Regions from separate parts of the Microbacterium forte genome, predicted to be linked through region 1. Evidence: predicted binding sites of a transcription regulator. Region 1 holds the regulator's gene; each other region holds the start of a gene.
What was found. The regulator LexA, encoded in region 1, represses DNA repair genes until DNA is damaged. The targets are predictions, from matches to a motif close to TCGAACANNTGTTCGA.
Positions count from the first base shown of each region.

Region 2: a site for LexA is predicted at 3,822-3,837, ahead of OB895_RS13665 (HNH endonuclease signature motif containing protein). Genes of this name have one in related genera too.
Region 3: a site for LexA is predicted at 4,963-4,978, ahead of recA (recombinase RecA). Genes of this name have one in related genera too.

Region 1 covers NZ_CP116871.1:3,704,450-3,715,043, forward strand. Annotated here, with positions in the region: gene OB895_RS17985 (NUDIX hydrolase) at 1-237, opposite strand, end outside; gene OB895_RS17990 (MFS transporter) at 234-1,466, opposite strand; gene prfB (peptide chain release factor 2) at 1,575-2,684, shown strand; gene OB895_RS18000 (DUF2510 domain-containing protein) at 2,962-4,356, opposite strand; gene ftsE (cell division ATP-binding protein FtsE) at 4,495-5,556, shown strand; gene ftsX (permease-like cell division protein FtsX) at 5,553-6,467, shown strand; gene smpB (SsrA-binding protein SmpB) at 6,552-7,028, shown strand; gene OB895_RS18020 (S9 family peptidase) at 7,029-8,888, opposite strand; gene lexA (transcriptional repressor LexA) at 8,998-9,684, opposite strand; gene OB895_RS18030 (LysM peptidoglycan-binding domain-containing protein) at 9,966-10,328, shown strand; gene OB895_RS18035 (histidinol-phosphate transaminase) at 10,420-10,594, shown strand, end outside.
Region 2 covers NZ_CP116871.1:2,815,496-2,826,089, reverse strand. Annotated here, with positions in the region: gene OB895_RS13680 (enoyl-CoA hydratase/isomerase family protein) at 84-1,145, opposite strand; gene OB895_RS13675 (ATP-binding cassette domain-containing protein) at 1,267-3,174, shown strand; gene OB895_RS13670 (hypothetical protein) at 3,254-3,703, opposite strand; gene OB895_RS13665 (HNH endonuclease signature motif containing protein) at 3,848-5,251, shown strand; gene OB895_RS13660 (glutamate-1-semialdehyde 2,1-aminomutase) at 5,402-6,724, opposite strand; gene hemB (porphobilinogen synthase) at 6,831-7,808, opposite strand; gene OB895_RS13650 (uroporphyrinogen-III synthase) at 7,805-8,596, opposite strand; gene hemC (hydroxymethylbilane synthase) at 8,593-9,609, opposite strand; gene hemQ (hydrogen peroxide-dependent heme synthase) at 9,617-10,294, opposite strand; gene OB895_RS13635 (hypothetical protein) at 10,362-10,594, opposite strand, start outside.
Region 3 covers NZ_CP116871.1:875,116-885,709, reverse strand. Annotated here, with positions in the region: gene OB895_RS04465 (GNAT family N-acetyltransferase) at 1-327, shown strand, start outside; gene OB895_RS04460 (FtsK/SpoIIIE family DNA translocase) at 410-3,148, shown strand; gene pgsA (CDP-diacylglycerol--glycerol-3-phosphate 3-phosphatidyltransferase) at 3,148-3,723, shown strand; gene OB895_RS04450 (CinA family protein) at 3,720-4,208, shown strand; gene OB895_RS04445 (helix-turn-helix domain-containing protein) at 4,350-4,658, shown strand; gene OB895_RS04440 (DUF3046 domain-containing protein) at 4,683-4,907, shown strand; gene recA (recombinase RecA) at 5,175-6,218, shown strand; gene OB895_RS04430 (regulatory protein RecX) at 6,258-7,097, shown strand; gene miaB (tRNA (N6-isopentenyl adenosine(37)-C2)-methylthiotransferase MiaB) at 7,168-8,715, shown strand; gene miaA (tRNA (adenosine(37)-N6)-dimethylallyltransferase MiaA) at 8,730-9,668, shown strand; gene OB895_RS04415 (dihydrofolate reductase family protein) at 9,728-10,255, shown strand; gene OB895_RS04410 (GNAT family acetyltransferase) at 10,248-10,594, shown strand, end outside.

The DNA.
Region 1 (10,594 bases):
TCCAGGTTGCACCCAGAACTGCCCCTTGGCGTGGAACACGAGCAGGGTTCGAGTGAGTGTCGGATCGAACACGAGCGCGGATGCCGTGGCGTGGCGTGGACCGTCGTCACGGGAGACGGGGCCGTGGTCGTCGGGAAAGAAGCTCGCGAAGTCGACCTGGGCAGCGCGCTCGCGCTCGGAGGACACCGCGGCGCCCAGAACCAGGAGACGCACATCGGCGCCGAGGCCACCGGTCATGAAGGCTCCTCTCTCGTGCGGGGCACGAACCGGGGGATCCAGCGGATGAACCCGCCCGCGCCGACCAGACCGATCACGCCCATGGCCGCCGCCGCGATCGGCAGGGACGCGATCGCGACGATCGCCGAGACCAGCAGGGGAGCGACGGCTCCTCCGGCATCCGTCAGCGTGCGCCACGAGCCGAGGAACGCGGCAGGCTCGCTCTTCGGGGCGACGTCGGCGCCCAGCGTCAGCAGAATGCCGCTCGAGAGCCCGTTGCCGACCCCGAGCACGGCGGCGAACATGCCGAACCACAGCACGGCCGCATCCAGATCATGTGTGAACGAGAGCGCGAGGAATCCCGCTCCCATCAGCACCATCGCCGGCATCGCCGCCCAGAGCCGTCCGAAACGGTCCATCACCTGGCCGCTCGCATAGAACAGCGCGAAGTCGATCGCACCCGAGATTCCGACCACCAGCGCGATCGTCGAGGCGTCGAGGCCGAGCGACAACCCCCACAGCGGCAGCACGACCTGCCGTGCAGACCGCACGGCCGACAGCGACGCGGCGGCGAGTCCCAGTCGGCCGAGTACGCTGCGCTGCTGCCACATGGTGCGGAAGATGCCCGCGCGCGCCGCCGTGGGAATCGAACCCGTGACAGGCTCGCCCGAATCATCCGCAAGCGCAGCGGTGCGCACCGCAGTCGTCGGCGCGATCGTCTTCTCAGGATCGGGGCCGAGAAGCACGAGCAGCACCATCACGACGAGGCAGCCCAGGAAGAACCAGATCGCTGCCGTCTCCGAACCGAACAGCTGCAGCAGACCCGCAGCGACGAACGGTCCGATGAAGATCCCGAGGCGGAAGCTGCCGCCGAGCAGCGAGAGGGCCCGCGCGCGGAAGGCGATCGGCACCCTCGTCGTCATGAAGGCATGACGTGCCAGACCGAAGGCGGCCGCGCAGAAGCCCAGGAGGAAGACGGATGCCGCGAGCACGCCGAGCGTGGGGGCGAAGACCATGCCCACGCCGGCACTGATCGCGATCACGCCCGCGATCACCATCGTGAAGCGTTCGCCGATGCGGCCCACAGCCCAGCCTGCGGGGAGGTTTCCGCAGAGCTGGCCGACCACGAGAGCGGAGGCCACGAGCGCGGCGAACGCGATGTCGGCGCCCATCCGCGCCGCGATCACCGGGATGAGCGGGATCACCGCGCCTTCCCCGAGCGAGAAGAGGACGGTCGGGAGGTACACCATCGGCCCGAACCGCCTCAGGACCGTGGATGCGCTGCTCACCCGTTTCACGCTACTCCCGTTCGAACGCCGTCCCCGCCCGCGCAGGCGGCACGTTAGGCTGGACGCGACATGCTCGAACTCGATCTCTCCGCCGACATCCAGGCCCTGCGACTCACCTACGGTGACATCCGCGAGGTCATCGATGTCGAGACCCTCCGCTCCGACATCGCGCGCCTCAGCGAGGAAGCCGGCGTGCCGGACCTCTGGGACGACCCCGAACGCGCCCAGAAGGTGACCAGCGCGCTGAGCCACCGGCAGTCGGCGCTCGCCAGGGTCGAGGGCATCGGTCGTCGACTCGACGACCTCGAAGTGCTGGTCGGGCTCGCGAACGAGATGGGCGATGAGGAATCCGCCGTCGAGGCTCGCGCCGAGCTCACCGCGCTCACCGAGATCATCAACCAGCTCGAGGTCCAGACGCTGATGGACGGCGAGTACGACGAGCGTTCCGCCATCGTCACGATCCGCTCGGGTGCCGGCGGCGACGATGCCACCGACTTCGCCGAGATGCTGATGCGCATGTACCTGCGCTGGGCCGAGCGTCACAAGTACCCCGTGAAGGTGCTCGACACCTCGTACGCCGAGGGGGCCGGCATCAAGTCGGCGACGTTCGAGATCGACGCGCCCTATGCGTTCGGCACGGTGTCCGTCGAGGCCGGAACGCACCGCCTCGCGCGCATCAGCCCGTTCGGCTCTGCCGACAAGCGTCAGACGTCGTTCGCCGCGGTCGAGGTCATCCCTCTCATGGAGGAGGCGACCGAGGTCGACATCCCCGAGAACGACATCCGTGTCGACGTCTTCCGTTCGTCGGGCCCTGGCGGACAGTCGGTCAACACCACCGACTCCGCGGTGCGCCTGACCCACCTGCCGACCGGCATCGTGGTGTCGATGCAGAACGAGAAGTCGCAGATCCAGAACCGCGCCGCGGCCATGCGAGTGCTGCAGACCCGACTCCTGCTCCTGCAGAAGGAGGAGGAGGCCGCGAAGAAGAAGGAACTCGCCGGCAACATCACGGCGAGCTGGGGCGATCAGATGCGCTCCTACTTCCTCTACGGCCAACAGCTCGTGAAGGACCTCCGCACCGGACACGAGTCGGGCAACCCGGCTGCCGTGTTCGACGGCGATCTCGACGGGTTCATCTCGGCCGGCATCCGCTGGCGCAAGCGCAAAGACGAGGACTGAGCGAAGGCTCACTCTCAGCGGGCGGCCTCTTCGAGGCGGCCCGCTTTTGTCGTCCCCCCTCGCGGTTCGTGTCCATGTCGGAGGCCGAACCCCGACGAGTGCGCGTGGCGACGGGCGGACATGGCCGGAGCTGAAGCGGGCCGGAGCCGAGATGGGCCCGTGCAGAAGTGGGCCGGGACGGAAGTGGGCCCGTGCCGGATGCCGAAGCATCGTGCACGGGCCCACCTGCGACGCGAACCGCCGGCGACCGCCGGACGGGTTCGCCTTGCGCTGTGTTCTAGCCTGCTGACGGGGTGACGGTGATGCGCGTGACCTCCTGCAGGACCTCGTCGGTGAAGATCACGTCGTAGGACTCGCTCTGCGCGACGTCGAAGGTGATCTTGCCGTCGACCGTGTCGCCGGGCTCGAGTTCTTCAGCCACGATCCCGTCGACGTAGTAGTCGTAGGTCCCTTCGACGCCTTCAGCGGTCTCGATGCCGAAGTTGAATGCGCTCAGGTAGCTCGTGCCCGAGACGCCGGTGAAGGTGACGTCGAGGATCACGTACCCGCCGTTGGTCGAGGGAATGCTCGAGCCGTCGCTCGTCGCCCACGTGGCCGAGTGGATCGTGACCTCGCTCGTGGCGGCCATCTGGTTGATCGGCACGGGGGAGCCCATCTCGCCCTCGACGACCTCGGGAGCTCCCGTGCCCTCTTCGTCGGTCCCGGGATCCTGTTCCGTTCCGGTGCCCGTGTCCGAATCGCTCGACGGCGGGGCCGTCGGCAGGTCGCGGACGGCCTCGGACACCGTCGCGAAGACGATGACGAAGAACATGACGACCGCGATGATCGCGCCGATCACCGACAGGATGAGGCCGGAGATGCCCGGCCACTTCTTGCCCTTGAGGAACAGCGAGATCAGCGAGACGATGAATCCGACGCCCAGCAAGAGCCATCCGAGCCAGAAGATCACGGGGATGCACGACAGGATGGTGCCGAGCGCTGCGAGCCCGAGCCCGACGAGGCCGAGGATCGAGGGCCCCGACGGAGCTGCCGGGGCCGTCGCTCCGTACGCGGGCGGGTAGCCCGTGGGAGCACCGTACTGCTGTCCTGCGGACGCATAGGGTGCGGCGCCGGGGTAGCTCGGCGCTGCGGCCCCCGGGTAGCCGGCGGTGACGGGGTACTCCTGGGGCTGCGCAGGAGCAGCGGCACCGGGGTACGAGGGCGCGCCCCCGCCATACGGCTGCACGGTGCCGTCGGCCGGCGCAGCGGCGCCCGGAGCGGTGAAGTCGGGTGCCTGCGCGCTGCCGGGTTCTTCAACGGGAGTCTCGGAGGCGGACCAGGAGGACTCGGACTCGGGAGCTGCGACCTCGTCCGCAGGCGCCTGCGCACCGGCATCGGAGTCGGAGGGTGCAGGGGCATTCCACGACTGGGTCTCGACCGCAGCGACGGATTCGATCGACGCGGCGGTCTCTGCGTCGGCCGCGGTCTCCGGGGAGCCTGCGGAGGAGGCGTCATGCGCGCTCTGGGCGGAACCGGAGTTCGTCGCCTCGTCGTCGGTCGAACCGGCGGTCGACGCATCCGCTGCGGGCTCCGTGGAGTCGACGATCGGAGCGAAGTGCTCGGTCCACTGGGTGCCGTCCCACCAGCGCTGGCGCCCGGATCCGTCGTCATACCAGCCTGCAGGCGTCGTCATGGTTCCCCCTCGGAGTATCGTCCACCCTGATGGCGTGGATCGCACCTCCATGTATAGCAGTGCGGTGTGACACGCAGGGGGCTCCCGCGGGGTGTCGCTCGCGAACAGATGAACGGGCGCGCTTAGGCTCGAACCGCCATGATTCGGTTCGAGAACGTCACGAAACGCTACCGCGGGACCTCACGGCCCGCTCTGTCCGATGTCGACTTCGAAGTGCAGCGAGGCGAGTTCGTCTTCCTCGTGGGCGCTTCAGGGTCGGGCAAGTCGTCCTGTCTGCGGCTGATCCTCCGAGAGGACGTGCCGACCACCGGTCGCGTCGCCGTGCTCGGACGCGACCTGCGTTCGCTGGCGAACCGCAAGGTGCCGTACTTCCGCCGCCACATCGGATCCGTGTTTCAGGACTTCCGACTGCTTCCGTCGAAGACCGTCTATCAGAACGTCGCCTTCACCCTGCAGGTGACGGGCTCGTCGCGCGGTTTCATCCAGCAGGCCGTCCCCGAGGCGCTCGCGCTGGTCGGGCTCGACGGCAAGCAGAAGAGAATGCCGCACGAGCTCTCCGGTGGAGAACAGCAGCGCGTCGCGATCGCTCGAGCGCTCGTCAACCGCCCCCAGGTGCTGCTCGCGGACGAGCCGACCGGAAACCTCGACCCGGCGACGTCGGTCGACATCATGCAGCTTCTCGCGAGGATCAACGCGGGCGGTACGACCGTGCTCATGGCGACGCACGAGGCGGGCTTCGTCGACCAGATGCAGCGCAGAGTGATCGAGCTCCGCGACGGCGAGATGGTGCGAGACGAAGTGCACGGCGGGTATGGCGACACATCCAACATCCCGCGCCTCGTCCCGGAGGAGGTGCGCGGTGCGGCAGCGGCAGCCGCCCTCACCGCGGTGCAGGAGGTGCAGCGCCAGACCGCCGACCTCTCGCTCGTCCGCGCTGCGCTCGCTGAGGAGCTCACCGCTCAGCGCAGGGCCGAGGGAGCATCCGCGGATGCCGTACCGACCGCATCCGAGACGCCGGAGGCGCAGGCCGCACCGATCGAGCCGCCCGTCGTCGAGGAGCAGCCCATGGCCGTCCAGGCCCCTGTCGCGCCTCGGACGCATCCCATCGTGATGCCGCAGGTCGACGTCGCCGAGCTCGGCGTGGCCGATCGCCTCGGCCTGTCTGATGACGGTTCCGAAGAAGTGGGGCCGACGTCATGAGAATCGGACTCATCCTCACCGAGGCCCTCGGCGGCCTCCGACGGAACATCTCGATGGTCATCTCCGTCGTTCTCGTCACCTTCGTGTCGCTGACGTTCGTCGGCGCTGCGATCCTCATGCAGGCGCAGATCGGCACCATGCGCGGGTACTGGACCGAGCGGGCCCAGGTCGCCGTGTACATGTGCTCCGACATCTCCGAGCAGGACACCTGTGTCGACGGTGGTGCCTCGGAGGAGCAGGTGAACGCCGTGCGGGCCCAGCTCGAGGGCGAGGCGCTCGCCCCCCTCATCAGCGAGGTCACCTTCGACTCCAAGGAGGACACCTACGCCAAGCTCGTCGAGCAGCTCGGCGAGGACCAGGCGAGCGTCATCACCCCGGAGCAGGCGTTCGAGGTCTTCTTCGTCACCATGAAGGACCCCGGCCAGTCTCAGGTGATCTCCGAGGCGTTCAACGGCGTCGCCGGCGTCGAGCAGGTGCAGGACCAGTTGCAGTACCTCGAGCCGCTCTTCTCCGCGTTGACGGTCGCGACATACATCGCGGTGGGGATCGCCACGCTGATGCTGATCGCCGCCATCCTGCTGATCGGCACGACGATCAGACTCTCCGCCTACGCCAGGCGCAAGGAGATCGGGATCATGCGTCTGGTGGGTGCATCCAACCGCTTCATCCAGACGCCGTTCGTGCTGGAGGGCGTGTTCGCCGCGTTCCTCGGCTCGGCCCTCGCGAGCGCGGCGGTCGTCGCCGGGGTGCATTTCGGTGTCGACGGCTACCTTCGAGGACGCGTGCCTTTCATCACGACGTGGGTGTCGATGCAGGATGCCGTCGTCGTCGTCCCCGTGCTGATCGGGATCGGTGTCGTGCTGGCCGCACTCTCGGCGGGCTTCGCGATCCGACGCTGGCTTCGCACCTGAGCGGCTCGCCGGTATAGACTGACAGGCTGTCGTGCGCCCGACTCGGGCTCTGGAACACTTCGCGACACGGATCAGGAGAGAATCATGCCCAGGGAACGCGGGGAGAAGGTCATCGCGACCAATCGTCGCGCACGTCACGACTACAACATCGAGAAGTCGTACGAGGCGGGGATGGTGCTCACCGGCACCGAGGTCAAGTCGTTGCGTCAGGGACGCGCGAACCTCAGCGACGGGTATGCGTTCGTCAAGGGGAACGAGGTCTTCCTCGATTCCGTGCACATTCCGGAGTACTCGCAGGGGCACTGGACCAACCACTCCGCCAAGCGCGTCCGCAAGCTGCTGCTGCACCGCGAGGAGATCGCGAAGCTGCAGCATGCGGTGTCCGCCGGCGGCTACACGCTGATCCCGCTGAAGCTGTACTTCTCGGACGGTCGGGCCAAGGTCGAGATCGCCCTCGCCAAGGGCAAGAAGGAATACGACAAGCGTCAGACGCTGCGTGAGCGTCAGGACACCCGCGAGGCCGACCGCGCGATGCGCCTGCGCAACCGCGTCGGGGAGTGATCAGCGCGCGGGCGTGAAGCCGAACACGCGTCCGAGAAAGCCGAGCTCCCTCTCGAGTGCGTCGATGATGGTCTCGCTCGCACGGAAGCCGTGGCCCTCACCCGGGTAGAGCACGTACTCGTGCTCGACGCCTTGCTGCGCCAGAGCGTCGCGGATCGCTTCGGACTGCGACGGCGGCACGACACGGTCCTCCGCTCCCTGCATGAGCAGCACGGGCACGCCGATCCGATCGGCGTGCGTCAGGGGAGAACGATCGACGTAGAGCGCCTCGGCCTCGGGCAGCGGTCCCACCAGGCCCTCGACGTAGTGCGCCTCGAAGTCGTGCGAGTGCTCGGTCAGCATCCGCAGATCGGCCACGCCGTATCGGCTGATGCCCGCGGCGAACGTGCCGCCCCGCACCAGCGACGAGAGCACCGTCCAGCCGCCGGCCGAGCCCCCGCGGATCGCGATGCGATCGGGGTCGGCGAGCCCGGCGTCGGCGAGGCCGCGCGCCGCGGCGATCACATCGTCGACATCGACCACGCCCCATCCGCCGTCGAGTCGTTCTCGGTAGGCGCGCCCGTATCCCGTCGATCCGCCGTAGTTGACGTCGAGCACGCCGATGCCGCGGCTGGTCCAGAACGCGATGGCCGCGGACGAGGCGCCCGTCACATGGGCGGTCGGGCCGCCGTGCACGAGCACGAGGTAGGGCGGGAGCTCGTCGTCCGCGGCTGAAGCCGACGGGTTCACGGGCTCGTAGACGAAAGCATGGACAGGGCCGTGAGCGCCATCGACCAGGATCTCGGATGCTGCGGGCATCCACGTCGGGTCGGCCGGCGTCGCTCCCGCGACCACCTCTATGTCGCCGGAGTCGACGTCGACGCACCAGACACCTGGCGCGGTCGTCGAGCTGTTGCCGGAGAGGAGCACTCGGGTGCCTGCGACATCGTCGATGCTGACATGGCCGTCGGCGGCAACGGGGATGCGGTGGGCACCGCCGTCCCGCTCGATGACGTCCACCTCGTCGCGTCCGTTCGTGCGCACCGCCACGATGCGACCGTCGGCGAGCGGTCGATACCAGCGATTGCCGAGTACCCAGAGTCCGTACCCCGTGTCGGCGTCCGTGTCGGCGATCCGCTCTGCGGGACCGACCGCTTCGCGGCCGTCGACGCGCTGTCGGTGCAGCGCCCAGCGGCCGGTCGGGTCATCCGAGTACAGGATCTCGCCGTCGTCCGTCCACTCCGGCTGGAGGGCGGCTCGCGTGGGCAGCTCCATCCGGCCGGTGCCGTCGGAGAGCACCAGCGACGCGTCCTGCCACGGCATGCGTTCGCCCGACCATTCGACCCACGCGGCGCGAGTCCCGTCGGGAGACAGCGCAGGATGCGCGTAGAACGACTCTCCCTCCACGAGCACCTTCAGCAGCGTCGGATCGTCGGAGGCGGACCCGTCTGTCGGGATCTCGACGATGCCGCGCTGGTGCGGGTCGACCGAGAGGTCCTCCCGCACCGCGAACAGTCGCCCGTTCTGCAGGCGCAGGCCGCCATGTGCCGGCCCCGCGGGAGTCAGGGGCATCGGGGCGCCACCGCGGGGCATCCGATGCACACGCTGATCCTTGGCCTCGACGAAGAACAGTGTCCCCTCGGCATCCGCCGTCCACGCCCCTCCGCCGTACTCGTGCACGCGCGACCGTGCACTCCAGGGCGCGGGGAGGATCTCGGCGCCGCTGGAACTTCGTACCGTCAGGCGACCGCCCTCGGCAGGCACCGACTCGCCCCACCAGATGTCATCGCCGACGAAGGCGGCGCCGTCGATCCTCGGAGACGACGCGGCGATCCGGTCGGGAGTGAACGGAGAGGGCCAGGTACCGAACGGCGACGACATGGTTCGAGCCTATGGCGCACCGGCTCACGGCGTCACACAGGGTGGGTTTCGGGCCAGGCGACGAGGTCTCCGAGAATGCACGATTCCGGAGGCTCGTGTGCGGAGAGGGTCAGACGGAGCGGAGCACCGCGACGATCTTGCCGAGCACGACGGCCTCGTCGCCGAGGATCGGCTCGAAAGCGGAGTTCCGAGGCAGCAGCCACGTGTGGCCGTCTCGTCGCCGGAGTACCTTGACGGTGGCCTCGCCGTCGAGCATGGCGGCCACGATCTCACCGTTCTCTGCGCTGTTCTGCGAACGGACGACGACCCAGTCGCCATCGCAGATCGCGGCGTCGATCATCGACTCGCCCGACACCTTGAGCATGAACAGGTCGCCCTTGCCGACGAGCTGACGGGGGAGCGGGAAGATCTCCTCGACCTGCTGGTCGGCGGTGATCGGAACGCCGGCGGCGATGCGCCCGACGAGGGGAACCAGTGCGGCGTCTCCGACGGGCGTCGCCACATCGGCAGGGTTCTCACCGCTCGCGCCGGGGAGGTCGATGAGCACCTCCATCGCGCGGGTCTTTCCCGGATCGCGGCGCAGATATCCGCTGAGCTCGAGCTGACCCAGCTGATGAGTCACGCTGGACAGCGACTTGAGTCCGACGGCGTCGCCGATTTCGCGCATGCTCGGCGGGTAGCCGTAGTGACTGATCGACGTCTGGATGACCTCGAGGATCGCCATCTGCTTCGGGCTCAGGCTCTTCCGGCGACGAGTGCGCGGGGCGTCGGCCTCGGGGGCGGAGTTGTCGCTCATGGTGCTCCTCAGGTGTGCGATCCGGCGTCTCAGTTCGAATGTCGGAGGCCCGTGATGGGGTGTTCCTATCGAAACCGTATCCGAGAAACGCGACGATGTGGAAGATCTGTTCGAGCGTGTCGGCCGATTCTCGCACTTCTGTTTCGAAGAACGCTTGACAGATGTTCGAATTCGAAGATAACTTCGGTACGTAGCTTCGCATCCCCGGCTCCCGGCCGAGGCGTGGATGCGAACGCTACGCCAACTTCACCGCCCACGCGGTAGATGCAGAGGAGCACGACATGAGCACCATCACCTTCAGCAGTGCAGCAGTCCTTCCGGCTCGTCCGGCGACGCGGCTCCGGCTGACGGCGCGTGGTCGACGCGTCGTGCTCGCCGTCGCAGCGGTGCCCCTCGCCGTCGGAATCGCCTTCGCGGCGATCAGCGGCGGCAGCGCGATGGCCTCGGGTGAGCAGACGGCGACGGCGACGTTCGCGACCGTGACCGTGATGCCGGGCGACACTCTCTGGTCGATCGCAGAGGGCATCGCGCCCGAGGCCGATCCGCGCGACGTGATCGGCGACATCACACGGCTGAACCTGCTGCGCGGCGGGGAGCTGCAGATCGGTCAGGAGCTGGCGATTCCGGCGCAGTATTCGGAGTGAGCCCGACTTCGCCCGATTCGTGGAGCGAGGCGGGGGAGTTCCCGTTCACACTCGGTCTCGACGGGCATTCATGGGGCGAACGCGGCCTACCATGGGAAGGGTGACTGCATCACTCGACGACCTGCCACTTCGCGACGACCTCCGGGGGCTCACGCCGTACGGAGCGCCTCAAGCGCCTCTCCCGATCGCACTGAACGTCAACGAGAACACGCATCCGGTTCCGGACGCCGTGGCCAGCGACATCCTCGATGACATCGCGGTCGCGC
Region 2 (10,594 bases), 890 kb from region 1:
GACCTTCGCTGACAGCGAACCATTTGGCCCGCGGCCAGCGGTTTATGCACCGCGGCGAACAACCGCAGATATATCGAAATACCTCAGAAGAGCGAGCGTTCGGGCACGAAATCCCGAGCATCGGCACCGGCATCCGACGGGAGCTCGGCGATGGTCGCCGGGTTCCACTTCGGATTGCGGTCCTTGTCGACGACCTGCGCGCGGATGCCCTCGACCAGATCGGGATGCTGCGTCACGAACCACATCACGCGGCGGTACTCGCCCTCGAGAGCGGCGCGCAGGTTCGGGAGTCGACGTGCCTCCCTGACGGCGTCGAGGGTGACGGCGAGTCCGGTCGGTGCCAGGCTCTCGAGCAGGTCCGCGGTCGCCGCGGCATCCGCAGCCTCCTCGGAACGGAGCCGCGACACGGTCTCCGCGATCGTGTCGGACGAGAACGCGCGGTCGATCCATTCGCGTGACGCCGGGAGCGCAGACGGCTCGGGGGTCTCGTCGAACAGCAGCACGATCTCGGCCGGCCCGGTCGGGTCGGCACGATAGGCCAGCGCCTCGCGCAGCGCATCCAGCCGGTCGGACGGCACGAAGTGGTCGGCGAAGCCGAGCAGCACCGCATCCGCTCCGTTCATCGTCGAGCCCGTGAGTCCGAAGTACTCCCCGAATCGCCCTGGCATCCGCCCCAGCAGCCACGTGCCGCCGACGTCGGGGGTGAATCCGATGCGCGTCTCGGGCATCGCCAGCCGGGAACGCTCGGTGACGATGCGGATGGCCGCGTGACCCGACAGGCCGACGCCGCCGCCCATCGTGATGCCGTCGGCGATGGAGACGATGGGCTTCGGGTACTCGGCGATCATCGCGTTCAACGCGTACTCGGCGCGGAAGAACTCGGCGGTCTCCTCAGTGCGTCCGGCCACGATCTGCCCATGCAGTGCGCGAACGTCTCCCCCCGCGCACATGCCTCGCTCGCCCGCGCCGTCGATGACGACGATCTGCACATCGGTGTCGTCCCGCCAACGCTCGAGGGCCTCGGTGAGCTGCTGGATCATCCCGGGGTCGAGCGCGTTGATCGCTTCCGACCGGTTCAGGGTCAGCCTGCCGAGGGCCCCTTCGGTGCGGACGAGGACCCGGGAAGCAGCGCTGGATTCGGTCACGGGTGCCAGGCTACCCGCTCGACGGACCCTTGCATCCGGCCGCGTTCGTAGGGTAAATGCACGATCCTGCGGCTTTTCCGGCAGGATAGACAGAACTGCCCACTGCAACGAGAGGTCGCAGATGCCCGACGGACAGGTGCTCGAGTTCACGCACGTCACGAAGCGCTTCAACGACGTGACGGCGGTGTCCGACTTCTCCGCGCGAGTCGAGCCCGGTGTCGTGACCGCTTTCCTCGGCCCGAACGGCGCCGGCAAGACCACCACCCTGCGCATCCTCCTCGGCCAGGTGCGCGCCACGAGCGGCACCGCCACGATCGGCGGAGTCTCGCATGCAGAGCTGCGTCACCCGCTGCGCACGATCGGTTCCGTCCTGGAGGAGACCGCGTATCGGCCCCGCCGCTCGGCCTCACGCCAGCTGACGATCGCTGCCAAGGCCAACGGCATCCCGCTCTCGCGTGTCGACGAGGTCCTCTCGCTGGTCGGTCTCGAGCACGAGGCCGAAGGTCGCATCGGCAGCTTCTCGCTCGGAATGCGTCAGCGGCTGAGCGTGGCACACGCGCTGCTCGGCGACCCCGGCGCTCTGGTCTTCGACGAGCCGGCCAACGGCCTCGACCCTGAGGGCATCCGCTGGATCCGCCTCCTTCTGCGTCGCCTCGCCGACGAGGGCCGCACGGTTCTCGTCTCCTCGCACGTGCTGAGCGAGATCGAACAGGTCGCAGACCACGTGCTCGTGCTCTCGAAGGGCCAGCTCGTTCTCTCGAGCGGCATCGAGACGCTCGCCGACCCTTCTGCCGGTTCTGTCGTGGTCGACGCGGCGGATCGTGCCGCACTGAAGTCCGCGCTCTCGGCGGCCGGCCTCGAGGTCGAGGTGCTCCGATCGGGTCTCACGGTTCGCGGCAGCAACGCGGGAGCCGTCGGCGCCATCGCGGCATCGGCCGGCATCGCCCTCGCCACCCTGGTGCAGCGCGGCCCCACTCTCGAGGACGTCTTCATCGAGCTCGTCCGCGGCGGCAGGCTCGCGCCGCAGGCCATCACCGCCGCGCCGGTCGATTCCGCAGCGCCGGTCGCGGATGTCGGAGCGCCTGTCGTCGATTCCGCCGCGCCATCCGAGTCGTCGGACGTGGCCGACTCCGACCACGCCGATTCCGAGACCCTGCAGGCTCTGGATGTCGCGGGGTCCGATGTGTCCGAGTCCGATGCAGCTGCGACCGATGCGGATGCGTCGGTTCTCTCCGAATCCGATGCGGACGCGGCCGACGCCGCCCGCGCAGAGGCCGACGCGGCGGATGCCGAGGCCGACGACGCGGCTGATGCGGCGGATGCGGCTCGTGACGTCGAGTACGCCGCGGCGGAGCTCCGCTATGCGGCCGATGCCTCGGATGCGAACGACGCGGAAGATGCGGCCGACGTCGCGTCGGAGGCCGCGCATGCGGGCCGCGAGGACGCCCACGGCGATGATGACCCGGCAGGTGGATCGACCGAGCCGCAGACGCCCGCGGACACCGAAGCGGCGAACGCCCAGCCGTCGTTCGACGACATCCTCTTCGGCACCGCCCCGGCCGACGCGCCGGACGCTCACGCCGACGACACCGACGCCCGCGTCAGCGACGACACCGACGGTCACGTCCCTGACGCGACAGACCCGACTGCGAACGAAGACGGCACCGGCGAGCACTCCGGAGTCGAGTTCTTCGCCGAGGCACACGAGTCCGACGAGTCCGACGAGTCGTCGGACGACGCGTCGGCTGAAGCGTCTGGCGACGACGACCCTCGTTCGGCTGCCGTCACCTCGATGCTCGCCGCCGCTGCTCGCGCGTACTACGAGGACGAGCCCAAGGACTACCCGCTCGGAGAAGTCGACGTCTCAGCAGAGGCGGAGACAGAGGCGGATGCCGCTCACGAGGCGAACGATGGTCGCGATGGCGAGCACCACGAGGACGCGCACCACGAGCACCACGAGGGCGACCACCACGAGCAGCACGAGGGCCAGCACCACGAGCACCACGAGGGCGAGCACGACCGCTCCTGAGGTCACCCCTCGAGGGCACCGACGCGAACGACCTCCGCGCCGTGAGGCTGAGGAGGGCGTTCGCTCGTTCTCGGATCCCTCAGGCGGGCCGTGGGCGGATCACCGGACGGCGACTCCCCTTCGACACCGGCGTGGGCGATGTGGCCACGATCTCCTCGACGTCTGCCGGTTCATCCGACACGTCGAGTCGGAGCGCCTGGGTCAGAGCGAGGCCGTGCCTCGTCGTGAGGATCAGTCGTCGGTACTGCTCGTCACCGGAGAGGTCGATGACGACGCTGGGACGTCGGCGGCGGATGAGGACGAAGTCGACGCTGCCCGCAGCCTTCCACGTTCCGGCGGCGAGCACCCCGGGGATGTGCGTTCCCGGATTCGGCACGCCACGCAACCAGGTCCATGCGTCGTCGATCAGCTGGACCTTGGTGATGGTGTCGCGCACGAGCCTCACATTGTCGCGGTGGAAGCTCGCCGCACGTTCGATCGGCGAGAGCACGATCTCGAGTTGCGTCTGGTCCAGCAGCAACGTCACCATACGTCCAGTCTGCCAGCGGCACCCTTCCAGATGTCTGTGTCTTGTTCACAGGAAGGCAACGATCCGTTGTCGGTTCCCACGATTCCACCTTCTTCCATTCCGATGTTCTGCTCGACCTTCGAACAAATCTACTAGAGTCGGAGCATGACATCCGCCACCGATTCCGACCTCGAGCAACGCGCTGAGCTGCTCGACTCGTGGGTCGAGAAGCGGCGACAGATCGCACGCCTCGAAGCCGAGGCGTCCGATCTTCTTGCCGAGCGGATGCGCCTGAGCCGGTCTGACTCCGACGAGAACCCGTTCCACCGCGACGCCATCCACAGGTCGATGATCGCGGAGTACTCCGCGGCGGGCCGCCTCACTCAGGGCAGCGTCGAATACGCGTTCACCGATGCCGGCTTTCTCGCCGCCAGCCACCCCGGTGTGCGTTCGGCTTTCAGGGCCGGCCGCATCACGGCGGCGCATGTCCGCGAGATCGTGCGGGCCGCAGGAGTGGTCCGGGAGGCGGTCAACAACGGGCGAGCGGATGCCGATGTGCTGCCGCTGTACGACACGGTCGCGGTCATCGTGGCCGAGCGGGAGACCCCTGCACGAACACGAGCGCACCTGCGCGAGCTGGCCGCCGTCCTGGCAGGCTCCACGGTCGCCGAGCGCCATGCGCGCTCGAAGTCGGAGCGCACAGTCACCGTACGCCCGGCAGGAGACGGTCTGTGTGCGCTGACAGTCGTGCTCCCCGAGCATCTCGCGACGGCGGTCCTCGACCGGCTCACCCGACTCGCGCACGTCGTCATCGCCGGGCGGAACGACCGTGAGCCGACGCTCGATCCGATGGACGACGGCGAGAATCCGATCTATCCGGACGACATCGCGCAAGACGACCCGTCGCGTGACGATTACGCGATCTTCGGCGACGGGACTTTCACAACCGATCCGACCGGCCCCACGGTCGAACACATCCCGTCCGACACCCGCACGATCGATCAGGTGCGGGTAGATCTGCTGATCGACCTCCTGCTCGCCTCCGATCCGAGCGCGGCAAACGGCTCAGGACTCGACAACATCCAGGGGCGCATCCAAGTCACAGTCGCCGCGACCACGCTCGCGGGGTGCGACCATCGCCCCGCGCAGCTCGACGGACACGGGCCGCTGCACCCCGATATCGCCCGCGATCTCGCGGGCCGCAACGGCGGATGGTCCCGGTTGTTCCTCGATCCGACCGGACTTGTCGTCGAGACCGACACCTACCGGCCGACAGAACCCATGCGGCGGTTCCTCCGTGCGCGAGATCAACACTGCCGATTCCCCGGCTGCAGGATGCCGGCGCATCGATGCCAGATCGATCACACTTTCGATCATGCCAAGGGCGGGCGGACGGAGATCCACAACCTCGCCCATCTGTGCGCGCGGCACCACTCTCTCAAGCATCCAGACGTCGCTGACGACCATCGTTGGACGGCGCAGCAGCTTCCCGACGGCACGATCGACTGGTTCAGCCCACTCGGCCGCACCTATCGGGACTCACCGTCACGACGAGTCATGTTCGTCTGACGTTGATCACGCCGTAGTCCGTCGAATCTCGAGCGGCACACACGACTCAGTCGACGCAGACGCGCCTCACGCGATACACACACGCTTCGCGCGACGCGCACGTGCCTCACGCAAAGCACTCACGCCCGGCATGAGGCGGGATCGTGCAGCTTACGCCTGTGCGCGGGCAGCAGCCTCGGCCGCGATCGGGAGCGCCGCTTCGATGCGCTGAAGCTCTTCCTCGCCGTGCGCGGCTGTCAGGAACCAGGCCTCGAACACGCTCGGAGGCAGCGCGACGCCCTGCTCGCGCATCGCGTGGAAGAACGGCGCGTACCGGAACGACTCCTGGGCCTGGGCCTCGGCATAGTTGCGAGGCGCTGAAGCGCGGAACGAAGCGCTGAAGAGGTTTCCCGCGTGCGCGACGGCGTGGGTGGCACCTGCGTCCGCGAGAGCGGCGTCCAGGGCGCCAGAGACCCTGGCTGCGGCGGCGTCGACGGTCGCATAGACCTCAGGGGTCGCGAGCCTCAGAGTCGCCAGGCCGGCGGCGACCGACAGCGGGTTGCCCGAGAGCGTGCCAGCCTGGTAGACCGGGCCGAGAGGTGCCAGCAGGTCCATGACCTCAGCGCGTCCACCGAGAGCGGCCAGGGGCATTCCTCCGCCGACGACCTTGCCGAACGTGAAGATGTCGGGCAGGTAGTCCTCGCCGGCCGCGGCCTGGAGCCCCCAGAAGCCTGCGGGGTGCACGCGGAAGCCCGTCAGCACCTCATCGAGGATCAACAGCGCGCCATGAGCGTGTGCGGTCTCGGCCAGCAGCCGGTTGAACCCTGGCAGCGGCGGAACCACACCCATGTTCGCGGCTGCGGCCTCGACGATCACCGCGGCGATGCGCGGACCGTGCTCGGCGAAGACGGCCTCGAGCGCGCCCGGGTCGTTGTAGTCGATCACGAGGGTCTGTGCGGCGATCGGCGCGGGCACCCCCGCGGAGCCGGGCAGAGCGAGAGTCGCGACGCCGGAACCGGCCGCGGCGAGGAGACCGTCGGAGTGACCGTGGTAGTGGCCGGCGAACTTGACCAGCAGGTCGCGCCCGGTGGCACCGCGGGCAAGGCGGATCGCGGTCATCGTCGCTTCTGTGCCGGTCGAGACGAGCCGCACTCGCTCGATGGGCCGGGTCTCCCCGAACCGCACACGATCTGCGATCAGCTGAGCGAGTTCGACCTCGCCCTCGGTCGGGGCGCCGAACGAGAGTCCTCGAGTCGCCGCCTTCTGCACGGCGGCGACGACCTCAGGCTGCGCATGGCCGAGCAGGGCCGGACCCCACGACGCGACGAGGTCGACGTACTCGTTGCCTGCGGCATCGGTCACCGTCGCACCCGCGGCCGACGCGAGGAAGCGCGGCGTGCCTCCGACCGAACCGTATGCGCGCACGGGCGAGTTCACACCACCGGGGATCACCGTGCGGGCAGCGGAGAACAGGTCATCATTGCGGTCGGTCACAGCACACTCCTCAGCGATGCACGGAGCTCTCCCGGCATCCCCTCCAGGCTAGTCCGCAGAGCTGAGGGAGGGACTCAGACGACCTCGTCGAGTCGACGGACCGCTATCAAGGGCGTAGCCAGCGAGCGGCTTCTGTCGCCCAGTACGTCAGGACGACATCTGCGCCAGCGCGGCGGATCGACAGCAGCGACTCGAGGATCGACGCGCGGCGATCGATCCAGCCGTTCGCGGCAGCGGCCTCGATCATCGCGTACTCGCCGGACACCTGATATGCCCACACCGGAATGTGCACGGTGTCTCGCACCTCACGCAGCACGTCGAGGAAGGCCATGGCGGGCTTCACCATGACGATGTCCGCGCCCTCCTCCTCGTCGACGACAGCCTCTCGCACGCCCTCGCGGCGGTTGCCGGGGTCGAGCTGGTACGTGCGACGGTCGCCCTTCAGCTGCGAATCCACGGCCTCACGGAACGGACCGTAGAACGCGCTCGCATACTTCGCGGCGTAGGCGAGAAGCAGGGTGTCGGTGAAGCCCTCGGAATCGAGCGCCTCGCGGATGACGGCGACCTGGCCGTCCATCATTCCCGAGAGGCCGAGCAGCTGAGAGCCCGCCCTGGCCTGAGCCAGGGCCATCGACGCGTAGCGTTCGAGCGTCGCGTCGTTGTCGACGGTGCCGTCAGGCGCGAGCACGCCGCAGTGCCCGTGGTCGGTGAACTCGTCGAGGCACAGGTCGGTCTGCACCACGAGGGCGTCCCCGACCTCGGCCGCGAGCACCTCGGTGGCGACGTTCAGGATGCCTTTGGGATCGTCGGCACCCGAGCCCTGCGCGTCTCTGACTGCGGGGACTCCGAACAGCATCACACCGCCGACACCCGCCTCGGCGGCCTCGGTGGCGGCGGCACGCAGAGAATCGAGCGAATGCTGCGCGACTCCGGGCATCGACCCGATGGGGGCGGCCTCAGTGAGTCCCTCACGGACGAACAGCGGGAGCACCAGCTGCCGCGGCTCAAGGGAGGTCTCACGCACCAGACCCCTGACGGCAGGGGACTGCCGCAGTCGGCGCAGTCGGACGTCGGGGAAGCTCACGGCGCCAGCTCGTCCGCCGCGTGCGGGAGGGTGTAGCTCGACACGGCATCGATGAGCGCGTCGACCGTCTGACGATCGGCGACGACCGTGATCGGAAGACCTGCCTTGTCGGCATCCTTCGCAGTCCGCGGACCGATCGCAGCCAGCAGCGTCTCATCCGGGATCAGCGGGAACTGCTCGCGCACCTGCTCGGCGACCGAACCGCTCGTGATCAGGATCGCGTTGATGCGTCCGTTCTCGACGTCGCGCTTGATGCGGTCGGTGACCGGCACGCCCACGGTCCGGTAGGCGACGACGCTGTCGACGTCGTGACCGGCCTCCTGCAGGAGGACGCTGAGCACGGGCTTCGCGATCTCGCTGCGCAGAGCCAGGATGCGACGCGGCTCGGCCTCGAGGGCGATGAGCTGCTCTGCCATGCCCGCAGCCGAATTGTCTTCATCCGGCACCATCGCGACTTCATACCCGACGGCCTGCAGAGCGGCTGCGGTCGTCTCTCCGACTGCCGCGATCTTCGTACGACGCGGCACCACAGCGCGGTGCGCGAACATCACGTCGACGGTCGTCGCACTGGTCACCGTCAACCAGTCGTACTCTCCGGCAGCCAGGCGGGTGAGCGCCACGTCGAGCGCGGCCTGATCTGTGGTGGCCGCGAAGTTGATCAGCGGCGCGACGACGGGCACCGCTCCCCGGGAACGGAGACTGGCGGCGACGCCGTCGCCCCACGGGCCTCCACGGGGTACGAGGATGCGCCAGCCGTCCAGCGGTCGGTCCTGCTTCGAATTGGTCATGATGAGGAATGCTCTCGGGAGACGAGGTCGGCCGCCCCTTGCTCGAGCAGCCGATGGGCGACAGACAACCCGAACTCGCGTGCTGTGCGCATCGGGTCTGCACCACCGGCAGCATCCGCTCCATTGCCGCTGCCGTTCCGACGAATATACTCCCCGTTCAGACTCTCCGTGACGTCGAGGCCGATCCGGCGACCGCCGTCGGTCGAGTAAACGACCGTCCTGACGCGGATCTCATCGCCGTCCACGACCGCATGAGCGGCCATCGGCGCCTGGCATCCGGAGTCGAGTCCTTCCAGAATCCCGCGCTCGACCGTGATGGCCAGCCGAGTGTCGTGGTCGTCGAGTTCGGCGAGCGCGGCGAGGAGCTCAGCCGGAGCATCGGACCGGGTCTCGACCGCGAGCGAACCCTGACCCGGTGCGGTCGGCCATTCGGACAGCCCCAGCTCCTCACGGCGAAGCGGCGAGTCGGTGCCGAGGCGCGAAAGGCCGGCGGCAGCGAGGATGACGGCGTCCAGCTCACCCGACGCGACCCGTTGCAGACGCGAGTCGACGTTGCCGCGGATGTCGACGACCTCCGCGTGCGGAGCCCTGCGGTGCACCTGCGCGATGCGGCGAGGTGACCCCGTGCCGACCTTGCTGCCGGTGCGCAGCTCGTGCAGCGGCGTGCCCCCGCGCGTGATCGCGACATCGCGCGCGTCCTCACGCACCGGAGTGGCGGCGATGACAAGCCCCTCGGGGATCGCGGTGGGAAGGTCTTTGAGCGAATGCACGAGGATGTCGCACTCCCCCGCGAGCAGCGCCTCACGCAGACGCGTGGCGAAGATGCCCTGGCCGCCGATCTCCGACAGCGACGCACGATTCGTGTCGCCCTCGCTGGTGATCGGCACGAGCTCGACGGGGCGCCCCGAGATCTTCTCTAGGGCGGCGGCGACATGACCCGACTGCGCCTGCGCGAGCGCGCTGCGGCGAGTGCCCAGTCGGATCGGGACGGCAGTGTGACTCTGAGTGCTCATCGTCGACCTACTGCAGCACGTCCGCGATCTCGTCGAACCGGAGGCGACGGCCCGTGTAGAACGGGATCTCCTCCTTCACGTAGAGACGCGCGTCGGTGTAGCGCAGGTCACGCATGAGGTCGACCAGCTCGGTGACCTCGTCGGCTTCGAGCGGCAGGATCCACTCGTAGTCACCCAGAGCGAATGCGGCGACCGTGTTGGCGATGACTCCCTTGAAGGCAGCGCCCTTGCGACCGTGATCGGCGAGCATCTTGCGACGCTCCTCCTCCGGTGCGAGATACCACTCGGGCGTGCGGACGAACGGGTAGAGGCACAGCCAGTCCTTCGGCTCGACACCGCGGAGGAACCCGGGCACGTGCGCACGGTTGAACTCGGCATCCCGATGCACGCCCATGACGTTCCACACAGGAAGCAGAGTGCGCAGCAGCTCGGTGCGCCGCAGGCGCCGCAGGGCCTTCTGAAGATCTTCCGCAGTGTCCCCGTGCAGCCACACCAGCAGGTCGGCGTCGGCCTTCAGGCCCGAGACGTCGTAGAAGCCGCGGACCGTGACTCCGGAATCCTCGATGTAGGAGACGATCGTCTCGAGTTCCGTGGAGTCGGACTCGGTGACCGCGACATCGGGGTTTCGTCGCCAGACGGCCCAGAGGGTGAAGCCGGACGGGTTCTCTTCGCGTGCATCGGACATGGATCCAGTCTGCCCCCTTTGTGAATCACTCGCGAACGCGAGTCAGGATGGGAGGATGCGCCTCCGGTCAGCGAGAAAGCGCGCGGGCGATCGCCCAGACGGCTCCGCCCACGATCACGGCGACTCCCACCGCTCCGGCGATGGCGGCGGCTGGGTTGCGGTCGGCGAAGACCCGCGCCTTCGCCGCAGCGCGCTTCGATGCCTTGTCGATCCGCCGAGGGAAGTTGCCCTTGACCTCGATCGCCGCGAGCGCGGCCTTGAGCTCGGCGCGGGCGGACTGCACCGGATCGACGATCCCTG
Region 3 (10,594 bases), 920 kb from region 1:
GATGCGGGCTTCCTCGCCGTCGATGCCGACGGGCGCCCGATCGGCGCCGCGTGGTATCGCATGCTGTCGCCGGACGACGCGGGTTTCGGATTCGTCGGGACCGCCGTGCCGGAGCTCATCATCGGCGTGCAGCCGATCTGGCGTGCTCACGGAGTCGGTCGCACGCTGCTCCGACGTCTCGTGGTCCACGCTCGTGACCAAGGGCACCCTCGGCTCAGCCTCAGCGTGGAACGGGACAACTTCGCGCGGACCCTGTACCGATCGGAGGGCTTCGTGGTCACCGACGCAGGGAGCGTCCGCGACACGATGGTGTACCGCACGTCCTGAACCATCGCCGCCCGCCGGCGGAAGACCGCGGAATGCCGCGTCATTACGGGCCTATGTCGCCCTCTGGACGTAACGTGAGAGTATGGCCAGGAGTACCACGAAGTCAGCGCGCGCGTCCGAGAGCGCCACGCCTCGCCCGAAGAGGCAGGCTGCTCCGAAGGCTCAGGCAGCGCCCAAGAAGTACATCGACGAGATCGACAAGCCCCCGGTGGCGGTGCGGGCCTGGAACGGGCTCGCCCACGGTGTCGGCGGACTGTTCCGAGCCTTCGGACCCGAGACCCTCGAGAAGGACGATCGGCGCGACGGCTTCCCGTTCCTGCTCGTGCTGCTGGCGATCGCCGGTGCGGTCAACGAATGGTTCTTCATCGGCAACGAGGTCGCTGCCAACATCAGCGCCTACTCGGTAGGGCTTCTCGTCGGACGCGTGGCCTTCGTCATGCCGGTCCTGCTCCTGCTGCTCGCCGGCTGGCTGTTCCGGCATCCCTCGTCGGTGCACGACAACGGTCGAATCGGCATCGGGTTCGGACTTTTCATCCTCGCCCTCGCGGGCTTCTGCCATACCGCGGCCGGCCGCATCGATTCCGCGGGCCTGCTCGTGCGACCGCAGCCCAAGGACGGCATGCCCGCACTCAGCGAGGCAGGCGGGCTGTTCGGGTGGATGCTCGGGGAGCCGCTGTCGTACCTCACCCCGGTGGGCGCGTACATCGTGCTGTCGGTGGTCGCTGCTCTCAGCGTCCTGATCCTGACCAAGACTCCGCCGAACCGCATCGGTCAGCGGCTCGGGGATCTCTATGCGTGGATGTTCGACGCCGAGCGGCCTGAGAAGCCCGCGAAGGATGCCGCTGCGATCGACGAGGCAGACAAGGTCGACGATCCTGATGTCCTGCCATGGTGGCGACGCAACAAGACCGGCCGCGAGGAGGACCCCGACGAGGGCACTCTCGGATCCGACGACATCACCGCTCTGCTCACCACCTCGGAGCCGACTCCTGCATACGACCAGGCCGTCGTCGTGGAGAACGCCTCGGATGCCGCGACGGAGGTGCTGTCCGACGTGCGCTCGGTGACCGAGTCGTTGGCCGGGCAGCAGACCACGGCGCTCCTCGACGACGAGTCCGACACGGGCGAGATGCCCGAGCTGCCGGGACTCGACGGCTTCGGAACCCCGGGGCCGGGGGAGAAGGGGCCGCAGGCGCCCGTGACCCCCTACGTGCTTCCCTCGCCGGGGCTGCTGGTCGAAGGACCGCCGCCGGTCATGCGTTCTGAAGCGACCGACAAGGTGATCGAACAGATCACGAGCGTGCTGACCCAGTTCAAGGTCGACGCGAAGGTCACCGGATTCTCTCGTGGCCCGACAGTCACCCAGTACGAGGTGGAGGTCGGCCACGGTGTCAAGGTCGAGAAGATCCTCCAGCTGAGCAACAACTTCGCCTACGCGGTCGCGTCCAACGATGTGCGTATCCTCTCGCCGATCCCGGGCAAGAGCGCGATCGGCATCGAGATCCCCAATGCCGACAAGGAGATGGTCGCGCTCGGCGATGTGCTGCGGTCGCCCGCGGCGCACAAGAGCACGCATCCGATGACGATCGGCGTCGGAAAAGACGTCGGCGGCAACATCGTCATCGCGAACCTCGCGAAGATGCCGCACCTCCTGGTCGCCGGTTCCACAGGGTCGGGTAAGTCCAGCTTCGTCAACTCGATGATCACGAGCCTGCTCATGCGCGCTCGGCCCACGGACGTGCGGATGGTCCTGATCGACCCGAAGCGGGTGGAGCTGACGAGCTATGCGGGCGTTCCGCACCTGATCACGCCCATCATCACGAATCCCAAGAAGGCCGCCGAGGCGCTGCAGTGGGTCGTGAAGGAGATGGACATGCGGTACGACGACCTCGCGTCGTTCGGATTCCGCCACATCGACGACTTCAACCGGGCGGTGCGCGCCGGTGAGGTCGAGCTCCCTGTCGGCAGCGAACGCGTGCTCAAGCCGTACCCGTACCTGCTGGTGGTCGTCGACGAGCTCGCAGACCTGATGATGGTCGCCCCGCGCGATGTGGAGGATTCGATCGTCCGCATCACCCAGCTCGCGCGAGCATCCGGCATCCACCTGGTGCTCGCCACCCAGCGCCCCAGCGTCGACGTCGTGACCGGTCTGATCAAGGCCAACGTCCCGTCGCGCCTCGCGTTCGCGGTGACGAGCGTCACAGACAGCCGAGTGATCCTCGACAGCCCCGGTGCCGACAAGCTCATCGGCCAGGGCGACGCGCTGTTCTCGCCGATGGGATCATCCAAGCCGTTCCGTCTGCAGGGAGCGTGGGTCGACGAGAAGGAGATCGACGCGGTCGTCAAGCACGTCACCCGTCAGGCTCGTCCCGACTACCGCGCGGACGTGCAGGAAGCACTCGAGCCCACGAAGAAGAAGGAGGTCGACGAGGACATCGGGGACGATCTCGAGCTTCTCCTCGCGGCCGCCGAACTCATCGTGTCGTCGCAGTTCGGATCGACATCCATGCTGCAGCGCAAGCTGCGCGTCGGATTCGCCAAGGCGGGTCGCCTGATGGACCTCCTCGAGTCGCGAGAGATCGTCGGCCCGTCTGAGGGCTCCAAGGCGCGTGACGTGCTGGCGACGGCCGAGCAGCTGCCCCAGGTCATGGCGAAACTGCGCGGCGACGACGCTCCACCGAAGCCGGCCGCTCCCACTTCTGCCGCAACCGCGGCCGGAGCACCGCACGACCCGGTCGAGGCCCAGTTCCAGGGGCTGCCGGTGGTCGAAGCTGAAGACGACGGCGACGAAGACGCCTGGGGACTGACAGGACGAGACTGATGGCTATTCCACGGCAGCTCCCCAACGCGATCACCATCGCGCGTATACCGCTTGCGGTGATCTTCTTCATCCTGCTCCTGATGGGCGGTACCTACGGGCTCGATGACATCGTCATCCGTTGGGTTGCGGCGATCCTGTTCGTCGTGGGCATCTCCACCGACTGGGTCGACGGCTACCTCGCGCGTCGCCACAACATCGTCACCGACTTCGGCAAGCTGTGGGATCCGATCGCTGACAAGCTGCTCACGGGAGCGGGCTTCATCGGACTCGCCGTGCTCGGGGAGCTCAACTGGTGGGTCGTGATCGTGATCCTGATCCGCGAGTGGGGCATCACGATCCACCGCCTCATGGTCGCGAAGGAGCACGTCGTGGCGGCCGCGTGGATGGGCAAGATCAAGACCGCGGTTCAGGCCGTGGCTCTTTCCTGGGCGTTGCTCCCGCTGCACGTGGTGATAGGACCCCAGCTGTGGGTGGTCGGAACGGCGATCCTGATGATCCTGGCGCTGATCCTCACCGTCGCGAGTGGCATCGACTACATCGTGGCGCAGGTGCGAGGGGCACGGCAGCCGTCGTGACGTCGGCGTCGGCGTCGGAGGTGCTCGCCGCGCTGATCGAGCGTGGCTGGACCCTCGGTATCGCGGAGTCGCTGTCGGGCGGGGCTCTCGCTGCGGAATTCGTCTCGGTGCCAGGCGCGTCGGCGTCGCTGCGCGGAGCGATCGTCGCCTACGCCACCCCTGTGAAGCACACGCTTCTGGGGGTCGACGACGACCTGCTCGATGCGTACGGGCCCGTGCACCCCGACGTGGCGCTGCAGATGGCGGCTGGGGCGCGTCGCGCGCTGCAGGTCTCCGGAGTCCCTGCTGACGTTGGCGTCTCGACCACGGGGATCGCGGGACCGGACTCACCCGACGGTCAGCCCGTCGGCACGGTGCACATCGCCGTGGTGACCCCGTACACGTCCGTGAGCGAGGCATTCAGGTTTGACGGCGATCGCGCCCAGATCCGCGCTCAGACGGTCGATGCGGCCGTGGCCATGCTCGTGCGGATCCTGCGGGAATAGCTGATGCGCGGGTTCCGTTATGTCCTATGTGCTCACACCGAAAGCACAGCGTGCGAAGGTAGATTTTGTGAAGGTCGGTAGGACTAGACTGGCGGTCTCCTCGAGGGAGACCTCGAGAAGGCGATCTGGGAGGAGGTTCCGATGATTCTTGTACGACAGGAAATCGGCGATGTGCTGAGGGACTTCCGCCTGCAGAAGGGGCGTACGCTCCGGCAGGTTGCAAGCAAGGCATCCGTGGCCCTGGGCTATCTCAGTGAGGTCGAGCGGGGCCAGAAAGAGGCGTCGAGCGAGATTCTCGCCTCGGTGGCCGATGCTCTGGATGTTCCCATCTCGATCATCATGCGAGAGGTCGGCGACCGCATCTCCGTTCTCGAGGGCATCCAGGTCTTCCCCGATGTCGTTCCCGATGACCTCGTGGCTTCCGTCGAGCCAGAGCTTTCGCTTCACTGAGCGTCGGATTCTCTTCGTTCTCTGATGCGTCGCAGTGAGTTTCTCCGCGCAGTCGACGCGGAATTCGGTGGTCGAGGGTCGTCCCTCGTCAGTGACCTCATTCTGACCCAGCTCGCCGGACGCACTGCGGACCAGGCTCTGGACGCGGGCGTTCCCCCGCGTGACATCTGGCTGGCGCTGTGCGCCGAGACCGATGTGCCTCAGGAGCGGCGGCACGGCGCCGGGCGCCTCGAGCCGCGCAAGCGATGACCCTCCGACGCATACGACGAGCGTTCGACTAACGACATGCCGTGACGGCGTGTCGTCGAATATGTGTTCGAAACGGGCGTAGTCTTCTGCACAAGTGGTTCGGAGACGGTGTTCTCCCTGATTCGCGGAGCTGACGACGCAATGTCCGAGGCCCCTCGTACGGTGAACAGCAAGCCGAAGAGCCATACGCCTTGTCGGAGAGTTCCGCCCAGCCGGGAGGACCGCGACAGCCTACAGGCGGCACCACGCGAGCATAAGGAGCACGTCATGCCATCACCCGCTGACCGCGAGAAGTCCCTCGAGACTGCACTCGCCCAGATCGACCGTCAGTTCGGAAAGGGCTCGGTCATGCGACTGGGCAGCGACGAGCGCGCACCCGTCGCCGTCATTCCGACCGGTTCGATCGCTCTCGATGTCGCCCTCGGCGTCGGAGGGCTCCCGCGTGGACGAATCGTCGAGATCTACGGCCCCGAGTCCTCGGGTAAGACGACGCTCACGCTGCACGCGATTGCAAACGCCCAGCGTGCCGGCGGGATCGCCGCCTTCATCGATGCCGAGCATGCGCTCGACCCCGACTACGCCGCGAAGCTCGGTGTCGACATCGACGCTCTTCTCGTCTCGCAGCCCGATACGGGTGAGCAGGCGCTCGAGATCGCGGACATGCTCGTCCGCTCCGGCGCCATCGATCTGATCGTCATCGACTCCGTCGCGGCTCTCGTGCCTCGGGCCGAGATCGAGGGCGAGATGGGTGACTCCCACGTGGGTCTGCAGGCTCGACTGATGTCGCAGGCACTGCGAAAGCTCACGGGTGGACTCAACCAGACGAACACCACGATGATCTTCATCAACCAGCTGCGCGAGAAGATCGGCGTCTTCTTCGGATCGCCCGAGACCACCGCGGGTGGAAAGGCGCTGAAGTTCTACGCGTCGGTTCGCATGGACATCCGCCGCATCGAGACGCTGAAGGACGGCACCGATGCAGTCGGAAACCGCACCAGGGTCAAGGTGGTGAAGAACAAGATGGCACCGCCGTTCAAGCAGGCGGAGTTCGACATCCTGTATGGCGTCGGCATCTCGCGCGAGGGCAGCCTGATCGACTTCGGTGTCGAGCACGCCATCGTGAAGAAGTCCGGATCGTGGTACACCTACGACGGCGACCAGCTGGGCCAGGGCAAGGAGAACGCGCGGACGTTCCTCCTCAAGAACCCCGATGTCGCGCTTGCGATCGAGATGCAGATCAAGCAAAAGCTCGGCATCGGAGGAGCCACCGAGGCACCTGCTGACGAGCTCGCCGAGCGTCGTCCGGCATGAGCGTGATGGTTCGCGGTTGGGGAACACCCGGAGTGAACCATGAGTGATGGCGGGGGCGGGCCTGAGCAGCTCGCCCCCATCATCCCCCTTTTCGGTCGTGACGACACACGCGCGAAGTCGGTCGACCGGGAAGGTCCGGAGGTCGAAAGCGCGACAGCTCGTTCGGCGCCCGACGCCGGGGTGTGGCAGTCGACAGGGGGCGTCTCGAGCCGCGATTCGAATCCCGTCGCGCCCATCGACTCTCGTGGGCCCAGTGAGCGACATCCTGCTCGCGGCGCAGCGGCTCGGTCCGCACCGCGTCTGCGCGCGTTGCAGTCGCAGGATCTGGGATTCGACGATGTCCCGGGCGTCGACCCCTCCCAATTGCGTGCCGACGCAGAAGAGCTCCTCGTCCGCAAGCTGCGGACTCGTTCGCTCTCTCTGTCGGAAGCGCGGATGGTGCTGAGGGGCTATGAGAAGAACGCCGTGCGGCTCGATGCGGGTGCGATCGATGATGTGATCGATGATTTCTGTCGACGAGGGTACCTCGACGACACGCTTCTCGCCGGCCAGCTGGTGACATCCGGGATCGAGCGCAAGGGGCAGGGACGAGTTGCGCTGTCGAGGGCGCTCTCGCAACGGGGCATTCCTCGCGATGTGATCGATGCGGCCCTTGACGACGTTCCCGACGATGACGCCGAGCGCGCACTCGAGTACGCACGCTCGAAAGCACGAGCCATGTCTCGTCTCGACGGCGACACAGCGCTGCGACGTCTGGTCGGTCAGCTGTCCCGCCGTGGCTACAACGGCTCGGTCGCGATGACAGCCGCCAAGTCTGCCCTTGCTGAGACCTCTTTCGGCTCGTCTTCATCCGGGGTTCGATTCGTCGACTCGGACTGACTGAGGCGAGGGGCTCGAGCCCCTCGCCTCAGCGGCGGTGTCGCGCAACCGCTCGTAGAATGGGGGGATCATGAATATCCCTCGCAGTGAGCCGACGATCATCGCGTCATCGTCCGCAGCAATCGATCTTGATGGACGCCAGCGTTCCTACGAGGTCCGCACCTTCGGCTGCCAGATGAACGTCCACGATTCCGAGCGACTTTCTGGCTCGCTCGAGAGCGCAGGATATGTCCGCGTGACCGACGGTGCCGAGGCCGACGTGGTGATCATCAACACGTGCGCGGTGCGCGACAATGCCGCAGGCAAGCTCTACGGAACCCTGGGCCAGCTCGCCTCGGTGAAGCGACGCAAGGACGGGATGCAGATCGCCGTGGGCGGCTGCCTGGCGCAGATGGACAAGCAGGCCGTGCTGGAGAAAGCGCCGTGGGTCGACGTCGTCTTCGGCACGCACAACATGGGTTCGCTTCCCGGCCTTCTCGAGCGCGCGCGCCACAACGGTGACGCCGAGCTCGAGATCCTGGAGTCGCTCGAGGTGTTCCCCTCGACGCTTCCGACGAAGCGCGATTCTGCGCACAGCGGTTGGGTGTCGATCTCGGTCGGGTGCAACAACACGTGCACCTTCTGCATCGTTCCGAGTCTTCGGGGCAAGGAGAAAGACCGCCGCCCGGGCGACATCCTCAATGAGATCCGCCTGCTCGTCGAAGACGGCGCCATCGAAGTCACTCTGCTCGGACAGAACGTCAACTCCTACGGCGTGGAGTTCGGGGATCGCCAGGCTTTCGGCAAGCTGCTCCGCGCCGCAGGCGAGATCGACGGGCTCGAGCGGATCCGCTTCACGAGTCCTCACCCCGCCGCCTTCACCGACGATGTGATCGACGCGATGGCAGAGACTCCCAACGTGATGCCGCAGCTTCACATGCCGCTCCAGTCCGGCAGCGACCGCATCCTGAAGGCCATGCGCCGGTCGTACCGCAGCGAGAGATTCCTCGGGATCCTCGATCGCGTCCGTGATCGTATTCCGCACGCCGCGATCACCACCGACATCATCGTCGGATTCCCCGGTGAGACGGAGGAGGACTTCGAAGACACGATGCGGGTGGTCGAACAGGCCCGGTTCTCGAGTGCGTTCACGTTCCAGTACTCGATCCGTGAGGGCACACCCGCCGCGACCATGGAGGACCAGATTCCCAAGGCTGTGGTGCAGGAGCGCTACAACCGGCTCATGGCGCTTCAGGAGCGTATCTCCCTCGAGGAGAACCAGAAGCAGGTCGGACGCCAGGTCGATGTCCTCGTGTCGACGGGCGAAGGCAAGAAGGATGCCGAGACCCACCGTCTGACCGGACGCGCCGAGGACAACCGACTCGTCCACTTCGAGGTCACTCCCGGTTCCGCTGTCCCACGGCCCGGTGATGTCGTCTCGGTGACGATCACCCATGCGGCGCCCTTCCACCTGCTCGCAGACGACCCGACAGGCCTCCCGTTGCAGATCCGTCGCACGCGTGGCGGGGACGCCTGGGACCGAGGACAGGCAGAGTCCTGTGCAGTGCCGGCACCGACGTCCGGCGATGGCACGCGTGCCGTATCCCTCGGTCTGCCGACGCTCCGCGTCGGCAGGTGACCACTGCTCGAGGAATGACCGATCCGGCGTCGAGCGACGCGGACAGGGTTCCGCGGCTCTGGGCGATCGTGGGCGCGACAGGAACGGGCAAGAGCGATCTCGCCCTCGATCTCGCTGAGGTGCTGCGCAGCCGAGGCAACGCCGCCGAGATCGTGAACGCCGACGCCATGCAGCTCTACCGCGGAATGGACATCGGCACGGCGAAACTGGCCCCGGACGATCGCAGGGGGATTCCCCACCACCTGTTCGACGTGCGGGAGGTGCAGGAGGAAGCCGCCGTCGCCTGGTACCAGCCGCTGGCGCGGTCCGTGATCACGGGCATCCAGCGACGCGGGGCCGACGCCATCCTCGTGGGCGGATCGGGTCTGTACGTGTCCAGCGTCGTGTTCGACTTCGCCTTCCCGCCGCGTGATCCGGTGATCCGGGAGCGGCTCGAACGCGAGCTCGAAAGCGAGGGTGTCGGTGGCATGCTCGACCGGCTGCGAAAGCTCGATCCCGCGACGGCCTCCCGCGTCGACCCCAAGAATGCAAGACGCGTGATCCGTGCGCTCGAAGTCCTCGAGCAGGGCAGCGTCACGCACGGCGCGTCTCTGCCGGAACAGCCCGCGCTCTGGCAGGCCGACACGCGTCTCATCGGCCTGCACGTCGACCGCGGAGCCCTGGTCGAGAGGCTGGACGCCCGCGTCGAGCGCATGTGGCAAGCGGGCCTGGTCGACGAGGTGCAGGGGCTCCGTCGCGAGGGGCTCGAGAACGGCGTGACAGCTCGGCGCGCCATCGGCTACAGCCAGGCGCTCGCGCAGATCGATGGCCGGCTCACTCAGGCCGAGGCGATCGCCGAGACACAGGCGCTCACCCGCCGCTACGCCCGCCGCCAGGTGTCGTGGTTCAAGCGCTATCCCGGCCTCACGTGGCACGAACCACCGGTGGACGCCGCTTCGCTCGTCGCCCCCTGAGCCCGCAGACTCACCGATCTCGGTGGCTGGATGTCGGTGCCTGGTGAGATGGTTGATCAATGGCCACCCACTTCTACACCGCGAGCAGCATCGACGGTTTCATCGCGACTGATCAGCACTCCCTCGACTGGCTCCTGAAGCAGGACATCGACGAAGAAGGACCCATGTCGTACGCCGGCTTCGAGAAGACGATCGGTGCTCTGGCGATGGGAGCATCGACATACGAATGGGTCATGCGCCACGAGGAAGGGCGATGGGGGTACGAGCAGCCGACATGGGTCTTCGCCCACCGACCGCTCGAGCTTCCGGCCGGCGCTGACATTCGCGCGGCGCAGGGTGACGTCGCCGCCGTGCACTCCGAGATGGTCGCGGCCGCCGGGGGCAAGGATCTGTGGGTCGTCGGCGGTGGCGACCTGGCCGGGCAGTTCGCCGATGCCGGTCTTCTCGACGAGGTGTGGGTGCAGTACGCGCCTGTGACACTCGGCTCGGGGGCGCCGTTGCTGCCGAGAGCACTGGACCTCGAGCTTCTCGAGGTCGCACGCAACCGCAACTTCATGTGCGGCCGTTACCGTGTGCTGCATGGCTGAGCCGTCGACTCCCGTGAGCTCGCGCGAGACCTGGGAGGTCCGCGCATTCGATCGTGCGGATACGGAGTCTGTGGTGGCTCTCTGGACCGAGGCTGGCCTCACGCGGCCGTGGAACGACCCCCGGCTCGACATCGAGCGCAAGCTCACGGTGCAGCCCGAGCTGTTCCTGGTCGTCGAGGACGAGGAACGGTCGACATCAGCGCGGATCATCGGCACCGTGATGGCGGGTTACGACGGGCACAGGGGATGGCTGTACTACCTGGCCACCGCCCGGTCGCACCGTCATCAGGGGATCGCGCGCTCTCTCGTGCGCGAAGCCGAGCGACTTCTTCTGGATAT